2 regions of the Streptomyces sp. NPDC046465 genome follow, and region 2 is predicted to be linked to the other one. Evidence: riboswitches for the same ligand, from Rfam matches in the RefSeq annotation. Region 2 holds a riboswitch; the other holds the start of a gene.

Region 1 (7,054 bases), on a different contig from region 2:
ATGTGAAGTGGTCCTCCCGGACGAATGGGGTCTCCCCCAGCTCGTTAAGAGCTTGGGGAAGGAAACGCAAGCAAACAGATCGTGCCGGCGCCCGCGACGGACGGCCTGCAGCCCTTGTGGTTCCTTGCCCCACCCGGCCTGCGGGCCTCACCGACCCGATCCAAGTTCTGTCACTCTCACTCGGAGAGTGCTAAGCCCAATGATTAGCACTCGACCCCTGCGAGTGCAAGCGCCTCTCTGGATCCCGGACAGCTTCCGGGCGCGCGCCCCCGCGTACCCCACGCACACGAGGGGCCCGTACCCCGGCTGGGATACGAGCCCCTCGCGATGCTTGCTTCGGTGGTCGGTCGCGCCGAGCTAGACGGCGAGCTTGACCATGTCCGCCTGCGGACCCTTCTGGCCCTGCGAGATCTCGAATTCGACTCGCTGACCTTCTTCAAGGGTGCGGTACCCGTCCATCTGGATCGCGCTGTAGTGGACGAAAACATCCGCACCACCGTCGACCGCGATGAAGCCGTACCCCTTCTCCGCGTTGAACCACTTGACGGTGCCCTGAGCCATGCCTAACTCCCCTATTACTGGCCCTTGCACAGGACCGCACTTCGCGGACCCGGGTCAGACCTCACCCCCCACTGCTGGGGGTGTGCGCCGGAACGCGTCGACCGCCGCTGAATGTATCTGTCCAACTGCCGTCTGCAACAGGTCAATCGGACGAGAATTCTGGGCACGCCCGATCGGTAATATGCGGAGAATTCGCCACGATTCAGGGCAAGAAGGGCCAGGCAAAAGCCACATAAGGTTCAAATGGGCAGCGCTCTTTGGCTACTTCTTGTCGGCTCCAGGCCGACTTCGTATATGCGCTCGGCATTAACGGCGAAGCACTCTTCCCAACTGTACCGCGCTCAACCATGCAGAATTGCCCCCTCCGTTTCTCGACCGGAGAGGGCAATTCGGTTTAAGCAGGGTTCTTGCGGAAAAGGATCAGCCGCCGGCGACGGCCGGAATGATCGAGACGCCCGCGCCGTCCGGGGTGGCCGTCTCCAGGCCCTGTTCGAAGCGGACGTCGTCGTCGTTGACGTACACGTTCACGAAACGGCGCAGCTTGCCCTGGTCGTCCAGGACGCGGGCCGCGATGCCCGTGTGGTTCTTCTCCAGATCGGCGATGACCTCACCGAGGTTCGCCCCCTCGGCGGCGACCTCGGCCTTGCCGCCGGTGTAGGTGCGGAGAATGGTGGGAATCCGGACGTTGACACTCATGGGTTCACCTCAGGGGTACGGGGGCGGAGGGGAGGCGCCCTGAAAGGGGCGCGGGGAACTGCGCGAGGACGGACCACGACCCGCAGTCGGCGGCGAGCGACGGGCCCAACGGCGACTTAACCGGCGAGACCCGCGGAGCGAAACGCGTCGAGGCTCGGCTTGATCGTCGCCGTCGCCTGAGACCTCTCGGCAACCGCGTCGAGCGTCTTGAGCCCGTCCCCGGTGTTCAACACCACCGTGGTGAGGGCCGGGTCGATGAGCCCGGCGTCGACCAGCTTCCGCGTGACGCCCACCGTCACACCGCCCGCGGTCTCCGCGAAGATCCCCTCGGTCCGAGCGAGCAGCTCGATCGCCTCGACGACCTGTTCGTCGTTCACGTCCTCCACGGCGCCACCCGTGCGGCGCGCGATGTCCAGGACGTACGGCCCGTCGGCGGGGTTGCCGATGGCGAGGGACTTGGCGATGGTGTTCGGCTTCTGGGGGCGGACCACGTCGTGACCTGCCTTGAAGGCGGTCGACACCGGGGAACAGCCCTCGGCCTGGGCGCCGAAGATCTTGTACGGCTTGTCCTCGACGAGGCCCAGCGCGATGAGCTCCTTCAGACCCTTGTCGATCTTCGTGAGCTGCGAGCCCGAGGCGATCGGGATGACCAGCTGGTCGGGCAGCTCCCAGCCGAGCTGCTCGCAGATCTCGTACGCGAGGGTCTTGGAGCCCTCGCCGTAGTAGGGCCGCAGGTTGACGTTGACGAAGCCCCAGCCCTCGCCCAGCGGGTCGCCGATGAGCTCGGAGCAGAAGCGGTTCACGTCGTCGTAGTTGCCCTCGATGCCGACGAGCTCGCCGCCGTACACCGCGGCCATGACGACCTTGCCCTGCTCCAGGTCGTGCGGGATGAACACGCAGGAGCGGAAACCGGCGCGGGCCGCGGCGGCGCCGACGGCGCCCGCCAGGTTGCCGGTGGAGGAGCAGGAGAGGGTGGTGAAGCCGAAGGCACGCGCGGCTTCGAGCGCCTGCGCGACGACCCGGTCCTTGAAGGAGTGCGTGGGGTTGCCCGAGTCGTCCTTGACGAACAACTTGCCCTGGTCGACGCCCAGTTCACGCGCGAGGTTGTCGGCCTTGACCAGCTTGGTCCAGCCGGGGTTCAGGTTCGGCTTCTCGGCGACGTCGGCGGGGACGGGCAGGAGCGGGGCATAACGCCAGATGTTGGCGGGACCGGCCTCGATCTGCTTGCGCAGAGATTCCGGGTCGCCCAGCGGCAGGTCGTACGCGACTTCGAGGGGGCCGAAACACTCGACGCACGCGAAGATCGGACCGAGCGGGAACTTCGTGCCGCACTCTCGGCAGGAGAGACCCGATGCGGGGCCGAGGTCTACGGAAGAGGTGGTGTTTTCGGTGGCGACAGTCTGCACAGCCATGGAGGCGAGGCCCTTTCTCCTCATCTTCCTCGCGACGCATCTCGCCGCGAGACGGAATTGGCACCTTCCCGAGCCGGGAGCCTCGCGGCGCTGATCGCGCACACGGTGACACTTGCGTCTTGCGACGCGCGGCTGGGTGGTTGCCGGGGCTTCAACGGGCCGTATCCCTCTGCCCCTCTGGATGAGCGGTATTCGATTGTGTGACGCCCGGGACCCCCGACATGCGATGGTCACCGGCGTTGTTCAAGACTGTAACCGAAGCCCCGGACCCTTGAGATAGTCGTCCGAACCGCGAGATGGATCACATATGGGAGGACCGCGACCGTGCTGGAAGAGGTCGAGCACTGGCTGAGCAGGCGTTCCTGGTCCGTCGCCGACCGCCCGCTGGACCTCCTGGTCGCCGCCAAACGCGCGTCAGGAACCTCGGTGAGCGTCGTACTGCCCGCGCTCGACGAGGAGGGGACGGTCGGCGAGATCGTCGCCGAGATCCGCCGCGCTCTGATGGAGAAGATTCCGCTGGTCGACGAGCTCGTGGTGATCGACTCAGGCTCCACGGACCGTACGGCCGAGGTCGCGTCGGCGGCGGGCGCCAAGGTCGTCCACCGGGACGAGATCCTGCCGCGCATCTCACCGGTGCCCGGCAAGGGCGAGGTCCTGTGGCGGTCACTGCTCGTGACCGGCGGGGACGTCGTGGCCTTCGTCGACGCGGACCTTCGGGAGTTCTCCGCGGACTTCGTCTCGGGCATCGTGGGACCGCTGCTCACCGACCCGGACGTGGCCTTCGTGAAGGCCATGTACGACCGGCCGCTCGGCGCCGCGGCGGGTCAGGGCGGCCGGGTGACCGAGCTGATGGCGCGCCCGCTCCTGAACATGCACTGGCCGCGCCTCGCGGGGTTCGTCCAGCCGCTGGGCGGCGAGTACGCGGCGCGCAGGTCGCTCCTCGAGCGGCTGCCGTTTCCCGTCGGATACGGCGTGGAGCTGGGGCTGCTCGTCGACGCGCTGCACACCGTGGGTCTTGACGCGCTCGCGCAGGTCGATGTCGGGGTGCGCAGGCACCGGCACCAGGACGGGCAGGCGCTCGGGCGGATGGCGGCGGCGATATACCGGACGGCGCAGCTGCGGCTCGCCCGCGGCCATCTGCTGCGGCCCGAACTGACGCAGTTCGAGCGGGGCGAGCACGGGTTCGTGCCGCGGACGTACGCGGTCGACACGGAGGAGCGTCCGCCGATGACGGATATCGCCGAGTATGCGCATCGTCGCGTGGCGTAACCTCCGCCGATGATGTGCTTTGCCTACATTTCCGTCTTATGTGGGATAGATCTGTGTGGGATAGAGCTGCGTGGGCCAGAGCTGCGTGGGCCAGAGCTGCGTTGTGGGACAGAGTCGGACGGAGCGCGGTGGGGATCGCCTCCGCCGCGGTCGCGGTGGGCGCGCTCGCCGTCAGCGCGCCACCGGCGACCGCGGCAGCCGCCCCCGCGCCGGTCGTCAAGCACCTCACGGCGACCGCCCCCGCCCCGCCCCCCGCCCCGCCGCAGCCCGGACAGCCGCACGGGCGCCCGGCCGGTGAGCTCGCCACGACCGGGGACTCCCGGGCCCTGTTGTACGGCGGGATCGCGGTCGCACTGTGCGTCCTGGGCGTGCTGCTGATCGCCGCGGGGCGCAGGCGTCGGGACTGACCACCGGCCGTACGTTTGCCCGTCCCCGGGACGGGCTACGTTCTGCCACATGGTCTCCGAGTACGAATCGTCAGCAGCGCAGGTACTGGTCGCCTCCAACCGCGGCCCCGTCTCGTACACGGTGGGAGAGGACGGGGAGCTGTCCGCCAAGCGCGGCGGCGGCGGCCTGGTGTCCGGGCTCAGCGCCATCGGCGACGAGGCGGACGCCCTGTGGGTGTGCGCGGCGCTCGGCGACGGCGACCGCGAGGCGGTGCGGCGCGGCGTCGGCGAGGACGGCGTCCGGATGCTGGACATCGACGCGGACGTGCACGCGGCCGCGTACAACGGCATCGCGAACTCGGTGCTGTGGTTCGTCCACCACATGCTCTACCAGACCCCGCTCGAGCCGGTTTTCGGACCGGAGTTCCGTGCGCAGTGGGCGGCGTACGAGACGTACAACCGCGCCTTCGCCGAGGCACTGGCCGCGGAGGCGGCGCCGGGCGCGGCGGTCCTCGTACAGGACTACCACCTGGCGCTGGTGCCCGGCATGCTCCGCGAGCTGCGCGAGGACGTGCGCATCGGCCACTTCTCGCACACTCCCTGGGCGCCCGCCGACTACTTCAGGATGCTGCCGGACGACATCGCGGAGCAGTTGCTGCGCGGGATGCTCGGCGCCGACCGGCTCGCCTTCCTGACCGGGCGGTGGGCGGACGCGTTCACGGAGTGCTGCGTACAGATCGTCGGCGGGACCACGGGCACCCGGATCGGGGTGCACGGGCTCGGCGCCGACGCGGACTTCCTGCGGGAGCGGTCGCGGCGGGACGACGTCGAGGAGCGGATGCGGGCGCTGCGGGAGCAGGCGGGCGAGCAGGACGGGGAGGCCCGCAAGCTGATCGTCCGGGTGGACCGCACCGAGCTCTCCAAGAACATCGTGCGGGGCATGCTGGCCTACCGCGAGCTCCTCGACACCCGCCCCGAGTGGCACGAGCGCGTCGTGCACGTCGCCTTCGCCTACCCGTCGCGGCAGGACCTGGCGGTCTACCGCGACTACACGGACGAGGTCTCCCGGGTCGCCGCCGACATCAACTCCCGCTACGGCACGCCCGGCTGGACCCCCGTCGTACTGCACGTCAAGGACGACTTCGCGCGCTCCCTCGCCGCCTACCGGATGGCGGACGTGGCCCTGGTCAACCCCATCCGCGACGGCATGAACCTCGTCGCCAAGGAGGTCCCCGTCGTCTCCGACGAGGGCTGCGCGCTCGTGCTCTCGCGGGAGGCGGGGGCGTACGAGGAGCTGGGCGAGGACGCGCTGACGGTGAACCCGTACGACATCACGGCCACGGCCGCCGCCCTGCACACGGCGCTGACCATGCCGGACGACGAGCGCGCCGAGCGCACCAAGCGTCTCGCGTCGGCGGCGACGGCGCTGCCGCCCGCGCAGTGGTTCCTGGACCAGTTGCGGGCCCTCACCGGCTGACCGAGCACGGCAACCGAGTACGGCAACCGAGTACGGCGGAAGACCTCGGCCAGTCCAAGGACCGCTTCGGTTTGTCCATGGGCCCGGCGCGGGCACCGTCACTACGGTCCCCGCATGACCCTGCGCCGCAGCACGAGCATCGTGATCCTCACCGCTCTCGCCACCACCGGCGCGGCCGCGTCCCCCGCCGCCGCACAAACCGGCACCGCACAAACCGGCACCGCACGAACCGGCACCGCGTACTACGTCGACTGCGCCAAGGGCGACGACACCGCGCCCGGCACCTCCGCGAGCGCCGCGTGGCGCACCGTGGCCAAGGCGAGCGGGCACACCTTCGGCCCCGGCGACCGGCTCCTGCTCAAGCGGGGCACAAGCTGCACGGGGGTGCTGGCTCCCCAAGGTGCGGGTGCGGCCGGCGCCCCCGTGCGCATCGACGCGTACGGGAACAAGCGCCTGGCCAAGCCGCACATCGAGGCCAAGGGCGCCCGCGCCGCCCTGCACCTGGTCGACACCGAACAGTGGGAGATCCGGAACCTGGACCTCTCCAACACCGGCCCCGCCACCACCACCCGGCGCCGCGCCGGGCTCTACGTCCAGCTCACCGACTACGGCGTCGCCCACCACTTCGTCGTCGACGGCGTGGACGTGCACGACGTGAACGGCGCCGACTTCAAGGACCCCGACCCCTCCGGCGGCATCCTCTTCACCGTCCAAGGCACGGCGAGGCCCACCCGTTTCGACGGCGTGCGCGTGTCGGACTCCACCGTCCGCCACGTCGACCGCACCGGCATCGGCACCTCCTCCACCTGGGGCCGCGACGAAGAGGGCGCCAACTGGCTCTCCACCGGCGTGCGGTTCGAGCGGAACAAGGTGTACGACGTGGGCGGCGACGCGATCGTCGTGCAGAAGGCCCGGGGCGCGCTGGCCGAGCGCAACTACGTCGACGGCTTCAACATGCGCTCCGCCGGTTACAACGCGGGCCTGTGGGCGTGGCAGTCCGACGACGTCGTCTACCAGTACAACGAGGTCACGGGCGGCCACGGGACGCGCGACTCCATGGCGTACGACATCGACGGCGGCAACAACCGCAACGTCTACCGGTACAACTACAGCCACGACAACGAGGGCGGCTTCCTCCTCGTCTGCAACGCCGAGGACACCGTCAGCGATGGCAACCGCGTGCACGACAACATCAGCGTGAACGACCGCAACACCGCATCGCCGTACGGTGTGATCTCCGTGGTCTGCGGCGC
Region 2 (7,054 bases):
GCTTGACGTCGCTGAGCGCCCCGCGCAGTTTGCGGTGCATCGACTCGGCTTCCCTGCGCACCATGTCGAGCTCGGCGCGCAGCCGCTCGGTCTCCGCCTTGGTCTGCCCGCGGGCGACGGCGAGCTCCTCGCGCAGCCGGTCGAGCTCGGCCCTGGTCTCGTCGTCCGCGCGCTCGGCGTCGGCCCGCTGGGCCTCCTCGCCCGCGGCGGTGACCAGCTTCACCCAGCCCGCCGGGCGCAGCACATAGGCGGCGGCCGCCACATCCAGCGGATCGGCGGCCGGCGGCGGAGAGCCCGCGTCCAGGGCGGCGGCGAGCTCGCTCTGGGCCTCCCTGAGGCGTTCGCCGATGCGCTGGCGGAAGAGGGTGTCGTTCTCCAGCGCGGCCGCCATGGCGTTGCCCGCGAACTTCGCGCGCCGGGTGGGCGTGAAGCGCGCGTACTGCCGCAGCTGGGCGGGCAATTCGGCCAGGGTGAGCCCGCCGAAGCCGTCCGAGACGATATGGACGACCCGTCGGCGCACCCCGTCGGGCAGCGGACGGTCGAGCACCTCAGCGGCGCCGTCGTCCGGCTCCCCGCCTGAGCTCTCCACCATCCGTCACCCCACTAGCTGTGCGGGCCCCGCTCCGTCAGGAGTCGGCGCCCGGCCTGTCCACGAGTTCCACCTGATCCACGGCGTTGCACCAGCGGCAACGCACGGACTCGATGGTCTCACTGACCACCTCACGTTCTTCGACGTTCGACTCTCCGGCCAGGTCGAGATGCACATACTCGACGACCTTCGAGCTGCGGGTCACATCGAAACGCGTGAGATTGCCGCACAGCGTGCAGCGCCACCGGGTGGTGGCGGTCGGCAGAGGAACCGTCATCGTGGCTGTTCGCTTTCGTCGGTGACTGGTAGCGGCGACATCATCGGCGACCGTGGGGCGTACGCGAGTTTCCGTCTGCGCACTGCCCGTAACCCTAAGGCCTGTAAGGGGCGCCATGCGGCGGCCTGCCGAGCGGCATGGCGGTCTGCGGAGGTAGTGCCCGTTACGTCATGCTCTGTTCATGATCCGCACATGGCGTACGAAGGCAGGCCGGCTGATCGGAGGGGGAACCGCCCCGGTGACGTACGGCCTGATCGCCGTCTGCTGCGCGGTCTTCCTGATCTCCCCGGTCTCCGGGTTCAACCCCTCCTACGGCCGCGGCGACGAGTTGATCGGTGCGCAACAGGTCTACTTCGAGCGGTGGGGAGTGGTACCCGTCGAACTGTTCAGCGGTGTCCCGAGCGCCGCCCTCGGCCCGTTCACCGCCCTGTTCGTGCACGGCAGCTGGCTTCATCTGCTGGGGAACATGCTGTTCTTGTACGTGTTCGGGGTCATGGTCGAGGAACGCATGGGCCACCTCCAGTACGCCTTCTTCTACCTCAGCTGCGGATATCTCGCCCTGCTCGCCTACGCGGCCGCGCACGCGGGCTCCGACCAGACGCTCGTGGGAGCGTCGGGGGCGATCTCCGCCGTCCTCGGCGCTTGCCTCTATCTCTTCCCACGGGCGCGCGTCACCAGCCTTTTCCCGTTCCTCTTCTTCCTGCCGCTGCGCTTTCCCGCGTGGGTGGTGCTGCCGTTCTGGGTGGCGCTGCAGTGGCTGGCGGCGGGGCAGGGCGGAAACGGTACGGGAGTCGCCTATCTGGCCCATCTGGTGGGCTTCTCGCTCGGCTTCCTGTACGCGTGGGGGTGGCGTGTGCGGAGGACTAGAGTGCACGTGAAAGGCAGCGCACCGGCCACCGAGGGAGACAGCCAGCCGTGATCACCGCGATCGTGCTCATCAAGACCAGCGTGGACCGGATCCCGGAGATCGCCGAGTCGATCGCCGCGCTGGACTCCGTCAGTGAGGTCTTCTCCGTGACCGGTACGTACGACCTGATCGCGATGGTGCGGGTGCCGCGCCACGACGACCTCGCGGACGTCATCCCGGGCCGGATCAGCAAGATCCCCGGCGTCGAGGGCACCGACACGCACGTGGCGTTCCGTACGTACTCACAGCACGACCTGGAAGCGGCCTTCGCGATCGGCCTCGACTCCTAGGGCCTTCCGGCCTGATCAGGCCGGATCAGGCCGCATCAGGCCGGATCAGGCCGCATCAGGCCGGATCAGACGGCGGCACCGGTGTCCGGCACGCAACGCCCGTCCTCGGTGCGGTAGTTCCACCGGGCGCCGTCCGCCACCAGCTCCTTGACGGCGCGCACGAAACGCTCGACGTGCTCGTCGGGGGTGCCCGCGCCGAAGCTCACCCGGATGGCGTTCAGCGACTTCTCGCCGGGCGCGGCCTCGGGGGCGCCGCACTCGCCGGGCTCGTCCGGCTCGCTGCCGAGCAGGGTGCGCACCAGCGGGTGGGCGCAGAACAGGCCGTCCCGTACGCCGATCCCGTACTCGGCGGAGAGCGCGGCGGCGAAGTGCGAGCTGTTCCAGCCGTCCACGACGAAGGAGATGACGCCCACGCGCGGCGCGTCGTCCCCGAAGAGCGAGAGCACGCGCACGGCGGGCACCTCGGCGAGGCCCTCGCGCACCTTGCTGATCAGGTACTGCTCCCGGGCGACGAGCTCGTCGAAGCCCGCGTCGGTGAGCGCCTTGCAGGCGGAGGCGATGGAGTAGACGCCGATGACGTTCGGGGAACCGGCCTCGTGCCGGGCCGCGGAGTCGTGCCACTCCACGTCCACACCACCGTCGGCGCGTCGCGCCACCTTCCGCGAGGCGCCGCCACCGGCGAGGTACGGCTCGGCGGCGCGCAGCCAGTCGGAGCGGCCCGCGAGGACGCCCGAGCCGAAGGGCGCGTACAGCTTGTGCCCGGAGAAGGCGACCCAGTCCACGTCCAACTCACCGATGGAGACGGGGTGGTGGGGCGCGAGCTGGGCGGCGTCGAGGACGATGCGGGCGCCGTGCGCGTGCGCGGCGGCGGCCAGTTCACGCACCGGCCAGAGCTCGCCGGTGACGTTGGAGGCGCCGGTCACGCAGACGAGGGCGGGGCCGTAGGGATCGCGGTCGGCGAGTGCGCGCTCCAGGGTGTGCACGGCCTCGTCGGGGGTGCGCGGCGCGTTGAGGTAGGTGACGCGGGCGTCCCGCCACGGAAGGAGCGAGGCGTGGTGCTCGGTCTCGAAGACGAAGACCTGGCAGTCGGCGGGCAGGGCGGCGGCGAGCAGGTTCAGGGAGTCGGTGGTGGAGCGGGTGAAGACGACCTGGTCGTCCTCGCGGCAGCCGAGGAACTCGGCGACGGTCTTGCGGGAGTTCTCGAAGAGGTCCGTGGAGAGCTGCGAGAGGTAGCCGGCCCCGCGGTGCACGCTGCCGTAGTACGGGGCGTACGCGGCCACGTCGTCCCACACCCGCTGCAGCGCGGGCGCGCTCGCCGCGTAGTCAAGGGCCGCGTACGTCACCTCGCCGCCGGTGACCAGCGGAACGGTGACGTCCCTGCCGAGGACGGCCAGCGGGGCGCAGACGGACGGGTCGGCGGCAACAGCGGAAACAGACATGGCGAACTCCCGTAAGAGACAAGTGAGTTCACTGCGAGGGCGCGTACGGCAGAGGGGTACGGCGAGGCAGTGATGAAGAGAAAAAGGGTGCGCGGAAAGGGGCCGAAGGCCCTAGCACATTCGCTTGCTCACGAGACTGCTCCCTTGAGGACCAGGACCCCAGGGGCGGACATTCACCGATGTCCAGGGGTCCGCGCTTGCCATACGCCTCGCTGCGTACGGCCTGGTCTTCACCCGGGGCACCCCGCCACGGACGGAGGGTTGCCGGACAGCGGGCCGGGGCCGTAGTCGCTGTCACTCATGACCTGTGCAGCATCCTGCCACACGATCTTCGACGCGCAAGGCGCAGTCCAGAATCCGGACTGCGCCTTACGTCACATGGGGGGGCTGCCGCCCGCGGCGGGCTCAGCGGTTGCTGGCCGCCACCCAGCGCTCCAGGGCCCGCTTCGCGGCGCCCGAGTCGATCGCCTGCGCCGCCCTCGCCATCCCGGCCCGGATCTGCTCCACGAGCGGCTCACCGGTCGGCGAGAGGGCGACCAAGGCCGCCGCGGAGTTCAGCAGCACCGCGTCCCGCACCGGGCCGCTCTCGCCGTCGAGCAGCCGCAGGGCCACCTCCGCGTTGTACGAGGCGTCGGCGCCCCGCAGCGCCTCGACCGGCACCAGGCCGATGCCGACCTCGCGGGGGTCGAAGGCCTCCTCGCGCACGGCGCCGTCCCGCACCACCCAGACCCGGGAGGTCGCGGTGGTCGTCAGCTCGTCGAGCCCGTCGTCCCCGCGGAAGACGAGGGACGAGTGCCCGCGCTCGGCGAACACCCCGGCCACGATGGGCGCCATCCGCGGGTCGGCGACCCCGACCGCCTGGGCCCGCACCTTGGCCGGGTTGGTGAGCGGACCGAGGAGGTTGAAGACGGTCCTGATCCCCAGCTGGCTGCGCGCGGCGCCCGCGTGCCGCAGCGCGGGGTGGAACTTCACGGCGAAGCAGAACGTGATGCCCGCCTCTTCGGCGACCTCGACGACCCGCCGGGGCGTGAGGTCCAGGTTGACGCCGAGCTTCTCCAGGACGTCGGAGGCGCCGGACGCGCTGGAGGCGGCGCGGTTGCCGTGCTTGACGACCTTCGCGCCCGCTCCCGCGACGACGATCGCGGACATGGTGGAGATGTTGACGGTCTTGGCCCCGTCGCCGCCCGTGCCGACGATGTCGACGCTCGGGCCCGGCACGTCGATGACGTTGGCGTGCGCGTACATGGCGCGTACCAGGCCGGAGATCTCCTCGACCGTCTCACCCTTGGCCCGCAGCGCGATCACGAAGCCCGCGATCTGCGCGTCGGTGGCCTCGCCCCGCATGATGCGGTCCATGGCCCACGCCGTGTCGTCGGCGCTCTGGTCCCGCCCGTCGAGCAGGCCGTTCAGCACGTCGGGCCAGGAACGGGCCGCCGCGGTGTCGCCTCCTGCGGGGGTCACAGCGCTCATAGCCGCTCCTGGTGTTTTCGTCTGCGTATGGATGTATAGGGAGGGAACACCCCGACTGCTCGGGGTGGGACCACCCTATCCAGCCTCCGGGACGGCAAAGAGCCCCATCCATGCAATGGACGGGGCTCTTGCCGTGGCGACCGTGGAGCGGTCGGAGCTTCGGAGCTCGGGTTGATCAGTGGTGGCCGTGGCCGCTCGTGATCTCCTTGTACTCGTCGGCGGTGGGCTTGGGGATCTGGTTGTTCTCCCCGTAGTAGCCCTTGGAGAGCTTCGCCCGGAGCTTCTGCGAGCCCGACAGCTTGCGCTCGACACCGTTCTCGTCGACCGACGGGCCGATCTCGACCGGCTGGTACTGCTCGTGCGCCGTGAGGGTGTGCAGCTGGTCCTGGCTGAGCGGCTCGTGGACCTCGATGAACTCACCGTGCGGCAGCCGCTTGATGATGCCCGACTCGCGGCCGTGCAGCACCTTGTCCTTGTCGCGCCGCTGCAGACCCAGGCAGATCCGCTTGGTGACGATGAAGGCGATGACAGGACCGGCGAAGAAGCCGATCCGGACGAACCAGGTGATCGCGTTCAGCGACAGGTGGAAGTGCGTCGCCCACAGGTCGTTGCCGCCACCGACGAGCATGACCATGTACGCGGTCAGCCACGCGACACCGAAGGCCGTACGGGTCGGGGCGTTGCGCGGGCGGTCCAGGATGTGGTGCTCGCGCTTGTCGCCGGTGACCCAGGACTCGATGAACGGGTAGACCGCGATGGCCACGAGGACCAGCGGGAAGACCACGACCAGCGGGATGAACACGCCCAGGGCGAGCGTGTGGCCCCAGAGGTTGATCTCCCAGCCCGGCATCACACGGATCAGACCCTCGGCGAAGCCCATGTACCAGTCGGGCTGGGCGCCGGTGGACACCTGGTCCGGGCGGTACGGGCCGATGGCCCAGATCGGGTTGATCGAGGCGATCGCCGCGATGACCGCGATGACACCGAAGACCAGGAAGAAGAAGCCTCCGGCCTTGGCCATGTAGACCGGCAGGAGCGGCATGCCCACGACGTTCTTGTTGGACTTGCCGGCACCCGCGTACTGCGTGTGCTTGTGGTAGAAGACCAGGATCAGGTGCGCCACCACGAGGCCGAGCATGATGCCCGGCAGCAGCAGGATGTGCACCGAGTAGAACCGGGCCACGAAGTCGCCGCCGGGGAACTCCCCGCCGAACAGGAACATCGACAGGTACGTGCCGACGATCGGCACTCCCAGGATGGCGCCCTGCATGAAGCGGACACCGGTACCGGAGAGCAGGTCGTCCGGGAGCGAGTAACCGGTGAAACCGGTGAACATGCCGAGGACGAACAGCAGGAAGCCGAACAGCCAGTTGACCTCACGGGGCTTGCGGAACGCACCCGTGAAGAACACGCGCATCATGTGCACGAACATGCCGGAGAGGAAGATCAGCGCCGCCCAGTGGTGGATCTGCCGGATCAGCAGACCACCGCGCACATCGAAGGAGATGTGCATGGTCGAGTTGAACGCCTCCGACATCAGCTGTCCCTGCAACGGGATGTAGCTGCCGGAGTACTCCACCTCGTTCATCGACGGGTGGAAGAACAGCGTCAGGTACACACCCGTGAGGATGATGATGATGAAGCTGTAGAGGCAGATCTCACCGAGCATGAAGGACCAGTGGTCCGGGAAGATCTTGCGCATGTTGGCCTTGGCCAGGGAGTAGATCCCAAGGCGGCCGTCGGCCCAGTCCGCGACCCGCTCACCGGCGGGTGCTTGCTGCCGCTTGTCGTTCGAGGAAGTGGTGGTGGTGCTCATCCGCGCTCCCAGAAGGCAGGACCGACGGGCTCATCGAAGTCGCCGAGCGCCTCGAGGTAGCCCTTTTCGTTCACGCCGATGCGCAGCTGCGGCAGGGCGTGACCAGCCGGGCCGAAGATCACTCGGGCACCGTCGGAGAGATCGAAGGTGGACTGGTGGCACGGGCAGAGGACGTGGTGCGTCTGCTGCTCGTACAGAGAGATCGGGCAGCCCACGTGGGTGCAGATCTTGGAGTAGGCCACGATGCCTTCGTGCGACCACTCCAG

Evidence for each region. A riboswitch is a leader RNA that binds a small molecule or an ion and turns the genes downstream of it on or off. The one in region 2 is predicted to bind S-adenosylmethionine.
Region 1: another riboswitch for S-adenosylmethionine. It lies ahead of thrC (threonine synthase); the one in region 2 lies ahead of ABZ953_RS29940 (aminotransferase class V-fold PLP-dependent enzyme).

Annotation. Positions count from the first base shown of each region.
Region 1 covers NZ_JBEYZK010000007.1:177,186-184,239, forward strand. The annotation lists gene groL (chaperonin GroEL) at 1-2, opposite strand, end outside; gene ABZ953_RS13185 (cold-shock protein) at 358-561, opposite strand; gene ABZ953_RS13190 (MoaD/ThiS family protein) at 982-1,257, opposite strand; gene thrC (threonine synthase) at 1,374-2,669, opposite strand; SAM riboswitch class I at 2,687-2,857, opposite strand; gene ABZ953_RS13200 (glucosyl-3-phosphoglycerate synthase) at 2,994-3,938, shown strand; gene ABZ953_RS13205 (hypothetical protein) at 4,067-4,345, shown strand; gene ABZ953_RS13210 (trehalose-6-phosphate synthase) at 4,395-5,801, shown strand; gene ABZ953_RS13215 (right-handed parallel beta-helix repeat-containing protein) at 5,916-7,054, shown strand, end outside.
Region 2 covers NZ_JBEYZK010000021.1:151,152-158,205, forward strand. The annotation lists gene ABZ953_RS29920 (NYN domain-containing protein) at 1-592, opposite strand, end outside; gene ABZ953_RS29925 (hypothetical protein) at 627-866, opposite strand; gene ABZ953_RS29930 (rhomboid family intramembrane serine protease) at 1,048-1,785, shown strand; gene ABZ953_RS29935 (Lrp/AsnC ligand binding domain-containing protein) at 1,782-2,063, shown strand; gene ABZ953_RS29940 (aminotransferase class V-fold PLP-dependent enzyme) at 2,129-3,502, opposite strand; SAM riboswitch class IV at 3,691-3,808, opposite strand; gene trpD (anthranilate phosphoribosyltransferase) at 3,908-4,972, opposite strand; gene ABZ953_RS29950 (cytochrome bc complex cytochrome b subunit) at 5,148-6,788, opposite strand; gene ABZ953_RS29955 (Rieske 2Fe-2S domain-containing protein) at 6,785-7,054, opposite strand, start outside.